Regions from separate parts of the Anoxybacillus eryuanensis genome, predicted to be linked through region 1. Evidence: predicted binding sites of a transcription regulator. Region 1 holds the regulator's gene; the other holds the start of a gene.
The links. Region 1 encodes Rex, which represses fermentation and respiration genes when NADH is low (regulators of the CRP and FNR family bind a similar motif). Its sites were predicted from a motif close to TTGTGAAATATTTCACAA; they were not measured.
Positions count from the first base shown of each region.

Region 2: a site for Rex is predicted at 1,506-1,523, ahead of adhE (bifunctional acetaldehyde-CoA/alcohol dehydrogenase). Genes of this name have one in related genera too.

Region 1 is NZ_JBPODS010000021.1:2,569-7,536, forward strand. Features, by position in the region: gene tsaD (tRNA (adenosine(37)-N6)-threonylcarbamoyltransferase complex transferase subunit TsaD) at 1-400, shown strand, start outside; gene HNQ84_RS13825 (ABC-F family ATP-binding cassette domain-containing protein) at 696-2,591, opposite strand; gene HNQ84_RS13830 (redox-sensing transcriptional repressor Rex) at 2,819-3,454, shown strand; gene HNQ84_RS13835 (YdiK family protein) at 3,464-3,637, opposite strand; gene HNQ84_RS13840 (CPBP family intramembrane glutamic endopeptidase) at 3,634-4,371, opposite strand; gene groES (co-chaperone GroES) at 4,597-4,881, shown strand; gene groL (chaperonin GroEL) at 4,952-4,968, shown strand, end outside.
Region 2 is NZ_JBPODS010000015.1:49,720-54,687, forward strand. Features, by position in the region: gene HNQ84_RS12700 (DUF8451 domain-containing protein) at 1-1,062, shown strand, start outside; gene HNQ84_RS12705 (hypothetical protein) at 1,144-1,371, shown strand; gene adhE (bifunctional acetaldehyde-CoA/alcohol dehydrogenase) at 1,545-4,148, shown strand; gene HNQ84_RS12715 (hypothetical protein) at 4,416-4,802, shown strand; gene HNQ84_RS12720 (ABC transporter permease) at 4,850-4,968, shown strand, end outside.

The DNA.
Region 1 (4,968 bases):
TGAAGAAGGTTCATATGATTTTAGTTTTAGCGGATTAAAATCAGCGGTTATTAATGCGTTGCACAATGCAAAACAGCGTGGAGAGACGATTCGTCCTGAAGATATGGCGGCAAGTTTTCAGGCAAGTGTTGTTGAGGTGTTAGTTGAAAAAACAATTCAAGCAGCCACGCATTACGACGTGAAACAAATATTGCTAGCTGGCGGTGTGGCAGCAAATGAAGGACTGCGTACGCAATTACAAAAACAAATGAAGCAGCTGCCTGAAGTCGAGTTAGTTATCCCGCCGTTGTCGCTTTGCACAGATAATGCGGCGATGATTGCGGCAGCGGGAACGGTACTATTTCAACAAGGAAAGCGAGCGACAATGGCGTTAAATGCCAGCCCAAGTTTACTGTTATAGCAAGAGGGTGCCCTAAAAGTAACCGGGCACCCTTTCTTATAATCGTATAAATTTCCTTGAAGAAAAACCGAACCTTTTTTGTGGATTATTTTATCCACATATATGTGAATAATGTGGAAAACGTTGATTATATGTTATTTTATCATAACGAGTTAACCACAATGATATATGTGGATTTTTTGATTTTCTTGTGGATAATGTGGAAAAGTAGGTGAATAACTTATATTTAGGTGTTTTTTCTGTGGATATATTTGTGTAAAAAATGAGCTAGTCCACAAATGGGGCTAGCTCATTATTATTGTTGTAAAAGTTCCCATTGCTCAAATAGTTCGTCGAATTTTTTCTTTAGTTCTTCGATCTTTGCTTGAGTATCCCGAGCTTTTTCATAGTCATTGTAACAGGAAGGATCATATAATTGTTGTTCATATGCAGCAATTTGTTGCTCCAGTTGCTCCATTTCCAGCTCTAGTTGTTCTAGTTTTCGTTTTCGCTGTCGTTCAAGCTTTTTTCGCTCTTTTTCTTCTTCGTATGAACGCTTTGGTGAAGATCGTTCTTCTGTTATCGTCTTTTCATTGAGTTGTCCAAGTTCAAGCAACTCTGCTTTTTTTGCCACATAATAATCGTAGTCTCCCAAATATTCCACAAGTCCATCTGTGGATAACTCATATATTTTGGTTGCGATCCTGTTAATAAAATAACGGTCATGAGAGACGAATATAATGGTCCCAGGATATTCAATGAGTGCTTGTTCTAGCACTTCTTTGCTATCTAAATCCAAATGGTTTGTGGGTTCATCTAAAACTAATACGTTCGCTTTTTTCATCATTAGCTTAGCGAGAGCGAGCCGCGCTTTTTCTCCACCGCTTAACGTCTGAACAGGCTTCAATACGTCGTCACCAGAAAATAAAAAGTTTCCGAGAATGGTCCGAATTTCTTTCTCTGTTTTTAATCGATCTTCATCCCACAGCTCGTCGATAACGCGTTTATTAGACGTTAACTCGGCTTGTTCTTGATCATAATAACCGATTTGTACGTTTGTTCCGTAACGCAGCTCCCCTTGTTTTATAGGAAGTCGTTTGACGATCGTTTTTAGAAGAGTCGATTTTCCAATGCCGTTCGGTCCAATCAGTGCAATACTATCCCCGCGAGTGATGCGAAATGAAAGATTTTTTGCGATGATGTGATCGTAACCGATCGCTAAATTGTTGGCTGTTAGCACATCATTTCCGCTTGGCCGTTCGATTTCGAAACGAAATGATGCCGATTTCTCATCACCAAGCGGCTTTTCGATGATGTTCATTTTTTCTAGTTGCTTTCTACGGCTTTGTGCCCGCTTTGTTGTTGAGGCGCGAGCGATATTTCGTTGAATAAAATCTTTTAATTTTGTGATTTCCTCTTGTTGTTTTTCGTACAATTTCAGTTGTTGTTCAAATTGCTCCGCCCGTTGATGTAAGTAGCTTGTATAGTTGCCGACATATTTTTTTATTTTTGTGCGCGACAATTCGTACACTTGTGTGACGATTTGATCAAGAAAATAGCGGTCGTGCGAGACGATGAGAATGGCTCCTGTATAGTTTTTTAAATACTGTTCAAGCCATTGTAATGTTTCCATATCTAAATGGTTCGTTGGTTCGTCTAAAATAAGTAAATTTGGCTTAGTCAGAAGTAGTTTTCCTAGCGCTAGTCTCGTCCGCTGTCCGCCGCTTAATGTTGATACTTTTGTTGTATAATCGTACTGGGAAAAGCGAAGGCCATGAAGAACAGAACGAATATCTGCTTCATATTGATAACCGCCTTTTTCCTTAAATTCCGTTTGTAAACGATCATATTGCTCTAATAGTCTTTCGTAGTCAGCATTATGCAAGCTCATTTGTTGTTCTAGTTCACGCAATTGCTTTTCCATTTGTTGAAGCGGGGCAAAAACATCGAGCATTTCGTCCCAAATAGAGCGATGAGCTTGCAAACCTGTATATTGATCTAAATAGCCGATTGTCACATGTTTCGGCTTTATAATTTCACCTGTATCGTATGACAATTGGCCAGCAATGATTTTTAATAATGTTGATTTTCCTGCGCCGTTTCTCCCAACTAGAGCAATGCGATCTTTTTCTTGTATTTCAAGTTTTATGTCTGATAAAACTTGTTCAGCTCCATATGATTTGGATAGTTGGTTTATTTGTAAAATGATCATCATTTCTCACCTCAATCTTCTTTTGATAGTGTAACGCACTTTCTTCATGTTCGGCAATACTAGTGTGTGAATAACAAATTTGACAAAAATAATAATAAAGGGTACAAAGGAAAGACAGAATGAAAAAAATAGTGTATAGTTTAAAAGTGGAGAGAACTTTTTCGATGTATAGGAGAGAAAAATGAAAGCGCTAACTATTTGTGAAAGGAAATGTGGGGGATTGACTCGTGAACAATGAACAACCAAAAATTCCGCAGGCGACCGCAAAGCGACTACCGTTGTATTATCGTTTTTTGAAAAACTTGCATGCATCAGGAAAGCAGCGTGTATCTTCAGCGGAGTTAAGTGAAGCTGTAAAAGTCGATTCAGCAACGATTCGCCGTGATTTTTCATACTTTGGTGCGCTTGGAAAAAAAGGATACGGATATAATGTGAATTATTTGCTGTCGTTTTTCCGTAAAACGTTAGATCAAGATGAAACGACAGAAGTCGCGTTATTTGGAGTCGGTAATTTAGGGACGGCATTTTTGAACTACAATTTTAGCAAAAACAATAATACGAAAATTGTGATGGCGTTCGATGTAGATCCAGATAAAGTCGGAACAGAAGTCGGAGGAGTTCCAGTTTATCATTTAAATGAATTGGAAGAAAAACTCGGTGGAATTACGGTAGCGATTTTAACTGTTCCTGCTCAGGTTGCTCAGCCGATTACTGACCGACTTGTTCAAAAAGGCATTAAAGGAATTTTAAACTTTACGCCTGCTCGTCTGCATGTGCCAGAGCACATTCGTGTTCATCATATTGATTTAGCGGTCGAATTGCAATCACTCGTTTACTTTTTAAAACATTACGGAAATGAGTAAACCTCCCGTTTATGAGCGGGAGGTTTTTTTCAATAAAGAGCGAATCGCTGTTCCAAAATCAAATGTTGCAATTAGGATGAATAACATCGTCGTTACATCCCAAATACCATCATCGGCACTATCCACAGCAAAATAAGTAAATAAAATTCCCATTAGAAAATAAAACAACGGTTCGGATTTCATGAAAACAGCCTCCAAATCACGAATTGCATTTGTTCTGCTTCGCGCATCATTTTTTCAATTTCTTCAGCGAATAATGTTTGAATGGCGACGACAAAGGTGTTCATGAGCACATGGGCCACAATGGGTACGAGAATACGTTTTGTTTTGACATATAAGAACGCAAATACAAATCCCATTGTTGCATAAAGAAGCAAATGCTCGAATTCTAAATGAACAACAGCAAATAAAAGTGAACTGACAAGGGCTGATAAAAGAAAGTTATATTTTTCATACAACGTCCCAAAAATAATTTTTCGAAAGATGATTTCTTCTAAGATTGGTCCAACGATCGAAGTGACAAGCATAAGTGCTGGTGTGAGCTTTACCATTTCGACGATGCGTCGTGTGTTTTCGGATCCCATTTCGACACCAAAGAGGTGTACTTCGATGTTTGCTGCAATGCCTTGAGCGAAAAGAGCGAGCAAAAACCCCCCAATTGCCCAAAAGATCGACGTTCCAATTGATGCTTGATGGCGATCGTACGAATACTTCATATCTTCTTTCATGAAATAAAGAACGAAAAAAAGAGCAATCGAAAAACTAATAACAGCCCAGTAACCAGAGGCGATCGAAAAAGCTACTTCTTTATTTGATGCGTTAATAAATCCGCTATGTGCGAGCAAAGGAACGCCAACTAAACTGGATAGTTGCATAGCAATGTATGTAATGATGACAAACCAATATTGCTTTTTCACATGTTCAACCCCTTTTTGCAAAATGAGTACTTTTTCATTTTACCATATTTTTTGTATGAATTTCGAAAGGAAAGACATAATGAAAAAGGGAAACATTTAGTGAAAAATTTTTAACTTCCTACTTGCAAAATTGAAAAAAGTTCATTAATATAATAAGTGTGTTAGCACTCAATAATAACGAGTGCTAATAACGGTACGAAAATCTAATTAAGGAGGTCGTTTGCCGTGTTGAAGCCACTAGGTGATCGCATTGTCATTGAATTAATCCAAACTGAAGAGAAAACAGCGAGCGGAATTGTTTTACCAGACACAGCGAAAGAAAAACCACAAGAAGGAAAAGTTGTTGCGGTTGGTTCAGGCCGTGTTCTTGACAATGGTGAGCGTGTAGCTCCAGAAGTGAGCGTTGGTGACCGCATCATCTTCTCAAAATATGCGGGTACAGAAGTGAAATATGATGGAAAAGAGTACTTAATCTTACGTGAAAGCGACATTTTAGCTGTGATTGGTTAATCGTTCGCCTGATAACATATAAAGCATACAAAAATACTTAACAAAAATGATTATCAAGGGGGTAAGATGTATGGCAAAAGAAATTAA
Region 2 (4,968 bases), on a different contig from region 1:
TTTAGCGAAGAGCGAATGATTACAGAAGTTTTACCGCAATACTTTCTTGAATATCGTGAACATGGCGATAATCATATGCATTGGACAAATCGTTTTACTTCACAAGATGGAACGTGGTCGGGAAATATTTATGATTTTTATTTTAAAGTAATGAACGAGCTAAAAGATGGATCAGAAGCTGAAAAAGAAGCTATGCATGAGGCGCTTGTTAATGCGATCGTCCATGCCGATTACAACGGTGATGGGGGCATTATTGTCGAACGGCAGCGCTCATCCGTGCAATTTTCTAATCCAGGACTTTTTGGTATCCCATTAGAACAAGCATTTAGCGGCGGTGTTAGCCATTTGCGTAATCCGAATGTGTTTAAAATGTTTATTTACATTCATTTTTGCAAGCGAGCTGGAGTCGGTTTGAAAACGATCGAAACGATTTGTTTGCAACAGCCTGTTATTGATCAATACGATTTCCAGGAGCGGACGGTTATTACATTACCAATCGTGTCCTTTCCAGAAAGACATAAACAAGACGATGATCTAGAGATGGTATGTGATTGGACAGACCATTTAGAGTTGGTTGACTCCATAAATAACGAAAACAACTCTTGTAATAGTGATCAAAACTCCATAAATATCGACTTGAAGTCCATAAACAAAGGGATTAAGTCCGTAAATAATGATTCCGACTCCGTAAACACCGGACTTTACTCCATAAATAACGAAAACAACTCCTATAATAAAGAGCAAAACTCCATAAATAATTCACCTAACTTCGTAAATAACGAAGAAGAAACGAATATCGATCAAGAGCTCTGGAGTATTGCTGAGATTGCGCGTAAGAAAAAAAGGCTTGCACCGGCAAAGATGGAAGAAATCATTTTGCAACTATGTGCCCATCGGCCATTCATGTTAAAAGAATTAGCTTATTTATTAGATCGAACGCCAGACGGACTGCGCAATAATTATTTAGGAAAGCTGTTAGCGGAAGGGAAAATGCGTTTAAAGTATCCAGACCAACCAAATCATCCAAAACAAGCATATATAACAAATAAGCAATATTCATGATTTGTTCAATATTTCACAATCTATAGTATAGAAAAGAATGTTACAATAATGGTAACAAAAGAAAAGTTGAGGTGACAGATGATGCTCGTATGCGAATGGAGAAACTTTTCAACAGATGCAGAAACATATACATTGGAGCTATTTGAAGAAATGATTGGGGACGAATTTGAAGCAATGATGTTTGAAGATGATCAAGATATTCCTTCTTATATATGGACAGTGAACTATGTCGTGATCGTTAAGCGAAATACGCGCATGTACAACGATATTTCGTTTACAAAAATTCCACGCAATCCAGTATGTGAGTAACCGCCTTCTTTATAAGAAGCGGTTCTCTTGCACAATATATTTGCTCAATATTTCACAAAGTTGACACACACAAACGATCCTATCTTCGTTATAATGTGAATGTGAAAGTAATCACATTTTTATTTTCGATCAACTTGTGAAAAAATTCACAAGTAAATATAGGAGGGTCTTATATGGCTGTTGATGAAAAAGTATTAGACCAAAAGAAAGAAGTTACAAAGATGATCGATACGCTCGTGGCGAATGCGCAAAAAGCGTTAAAAGCGTTTCGCGATTACGATCAAGAAACGATTGACCATATCGTCAAGCAAATGGCGTTAGCTGGACTTGATAAACATATGTATTTAGCGAAATTAGCGATTGAAGAAACAAAACGTGGCGTATATGAAGATAAAATCATTAAAAACATTTTTGCGACAGAATACATTTATCATAACATTAAGTACGATAAAACGGTTGGCGTTATCCGCGAAAATGAACATGAAGGCATTATTGAAATTGCCGAGCCTGTTGGCGTCATTGCTGGGGTAACACCGGTAACAAACCCAACATCGACAACGATGTTTAAAGCGCTCATTTCAATTAAGACCCGCAACCCAATCATTTTTGCGTTCCATCCGTCCGCGCAAAAATGTAGCAGTGAAGCGGCACGCATTTTACGTGATGCAGCAATTGCGGCTGGCGCGCCAGAACATTGTATTCAATGGATCGAAACGCCTTCCGTTGAAGCAACGCAACAATTGATGCATCACCCTGGCGTTTCGCTTATTCTCGCGACAGGTGGAGCAGGCATGGTCAAAGCGGCATATAGCTCAGGAAAACCAGCATTAGGGGTTGGACCTGGTAACGTGCCTTGCTATATTGAGAAAACAGCAAATATAAAACGTGCTGTGAACGACCTTATTCTTTCAAAAACGTTTGACAACGGTATGATTTGTGCATCTGAACAAGCGGTCATTATTGATAAAGAAATTTATGACGCGGTAAAAAACGAAATGATTTCAAACAAATGTTATTTCTTAAATGAAGAAGAAAAGAAAAAAGTTGAAAAGCTTGTCATTAATGAAAATACGTGCGCAGTAAATCCGAATATCGTCGGTAAACCAGCATATGAAATTGCGAAAATGGCAGGAGTTGACGTGCCGGTTGATACGAAAATTCTTGTGGCAGAACTAAAAAGCGTCGGTCCGCAAGAGCCACTTTCTCGTGAAAAATTAAGTCCGGTATTGGCGTGCTATAAGGTGAATAGTACAGAAGAAGGATTAAAACGAGCAGAAGAAATGCTTGAGTTCGGTGGACTTGGCCACTCTGCTGTTATTCATTCAGAAAATCAAGAAGTCATTCTTGAATTCGGTAAGCGAATGAAAGCAGGGCGAATCATTTCGAACGCACCATCTTCACAAGGGGCGATCGGTGACATTTACAATGCATACATTCCGTCATTGACGCTCGGTTGCGGTACGTTTGGAGGTAACTCGGTTTCAACAAACGTAGGTGCGACACATTTAATGAACATTAAAAAATTAGCGAGAAGGAATGTAAACATGCAATGGTTTAAAGTTCCGCCAAAAATTTATTTTGAAAAACATGCAACACAATATTTAGCGAAAATGCCAAACATCTCACGTGCCTTTATTGTTACAGATCCAGGCATGGTGAAGCTTGGCTATGTCGATAAAGTGTTGTACTATTTACGCAAACGCCCAGATTATGTGCATTGCGAAATTTTCTCAGAAGTGGAGCCAGATCCATCCATTGAAACAGTGATGAAAGGTGCCGACATGATGCATGCGTTCCAACCAGACGTCATCATCGCCCTCGGCGGTGGTTCGGCGATGGACGCGGCGAAAGCGATGTGGTTGTTCTATGAACATCCAAATACAGACTTTAACGGCTTAAAACAAAAGTTTTTAGATATTCGTAAACGTGTATTTAAATATCCAAAACTCGGTCAAAAAGCGCAATTTGTCGCGATTCCAACAACGTCTGGTACAGGTTCAGAAGTCACATCGTTTGCGGTTATTACAGATAAGAAAAATAATGTAAAATATCCACTCGCTGATTATGAGTTGACACCAGATGTCGCGATCGTTGACCCACAATTTGTTATGACGATGCCAAAACATATTACAGCCGATACAGGTATGGACGTATTAACACATGCGATTGAAGCGTACGTATCGAACATGGCGAACGACTATACAGACGGATTAGCATTAAAAGCGATTCAGCTCGTCTTTGAATACTTGCCACGTGCATACAAAAACGGCAACGACGAAGTAGCGCGCGAAAAAATGCACAACGCATCAACAATTGCCGGTATGGCATTTGCGAACGCATTTTTAGGTATTAACCATAGCTTAGCGCATAAACTTGGTGCAGAATTCCATATTCCGCACGGACGTGCGAATACGATTTTAATGCCGCATGTCATTCGTTACAACGCGCAAAAACCGAAAAAGTTTACAGCGTTTCCGAAGTACGAACATTTCGTTGCTGACCAGCGTTACGCGCAAATTGCCCGCTTGCTTGGCTTGCCAGCGAAAACGACAGAAGAAGGAGTAGAAAGCCTCGTTCAAGCGATCATTAAGCTCGCAAAAGAACTCGACATGCCATTAAGCATCGCGGCAACAGGCGTCAGCAAAGAAGAGTTTGAAAGCAAAGTCGAACAACTTGCTGAATTAGCTTTCGAAGATCAATGTACAACAGCTAACCCAAAATTACCATTAGTCAGCGACCTTGCCGACATTTATCGCCAAGCGTATAAAGGGGTTTAGCAGTTAGTTAAATACGGAAGAATTTAAAGTTGTTCTTCTGTCAAGTATAGTATTTTATATGTGTGTTAGTATATATAATTCAGAGGGTATTCCAAAGACAAACGGAGTACCCTTTTTTATATTTTAAAACGATAAAATTAGGTATTTTCCACAATAAAAATTGCGGAAAATACGGATATACATTATTTTCTTTTTTTTTTTATAATTTTAATAGACCGATCGGTAATATGTAACGTTTTATCATTATACAACATTGGGGGAAGAAGAATGATAAGATTGCAAAAGAAAATAGTGACTATTGTTTTTTCGATGTTACTAATCTCTATAGGAGTTGTTGCTCAGGCTGGAACAAGCTATGAAGGGTATGATGTCATCGTTCCAAAATTCAATGGAAATGCCTTTACTCCTCAACAAGAAAAATCCAAAAGTAGTGAGTCTGTAGATCTGAAAGTATCTACTTTAGGAAAAGCGGTTGATGCAAGAGCTCATTCTTATGATGGTGGGACAGGTAATTGGGTTCGTATAGCTACTGTTGGTGGACCTTTTAAGTTGCCTAATTCTATAAAAAAGGGTGCCGCCACAAGAGTAGAGTTTAGTACAGACTTCAACGAGGTTGTTGATGTGCGAGTTAAAGGAGAATGGCGTAGCAATTAAATAAGAGCGGGGGAATGATCCCCCCTGCTCTTATTCGATTAGAAGGGGTGTTTATTTTGCGGCGACAGGTAAATGTTGAATTCAATCGGATGTTAAATAAGGGGAATGTAATTGTATGGGTTTCTATTATATTTTTTCCGATAGCTTATTTTTTCATTATTAAGGA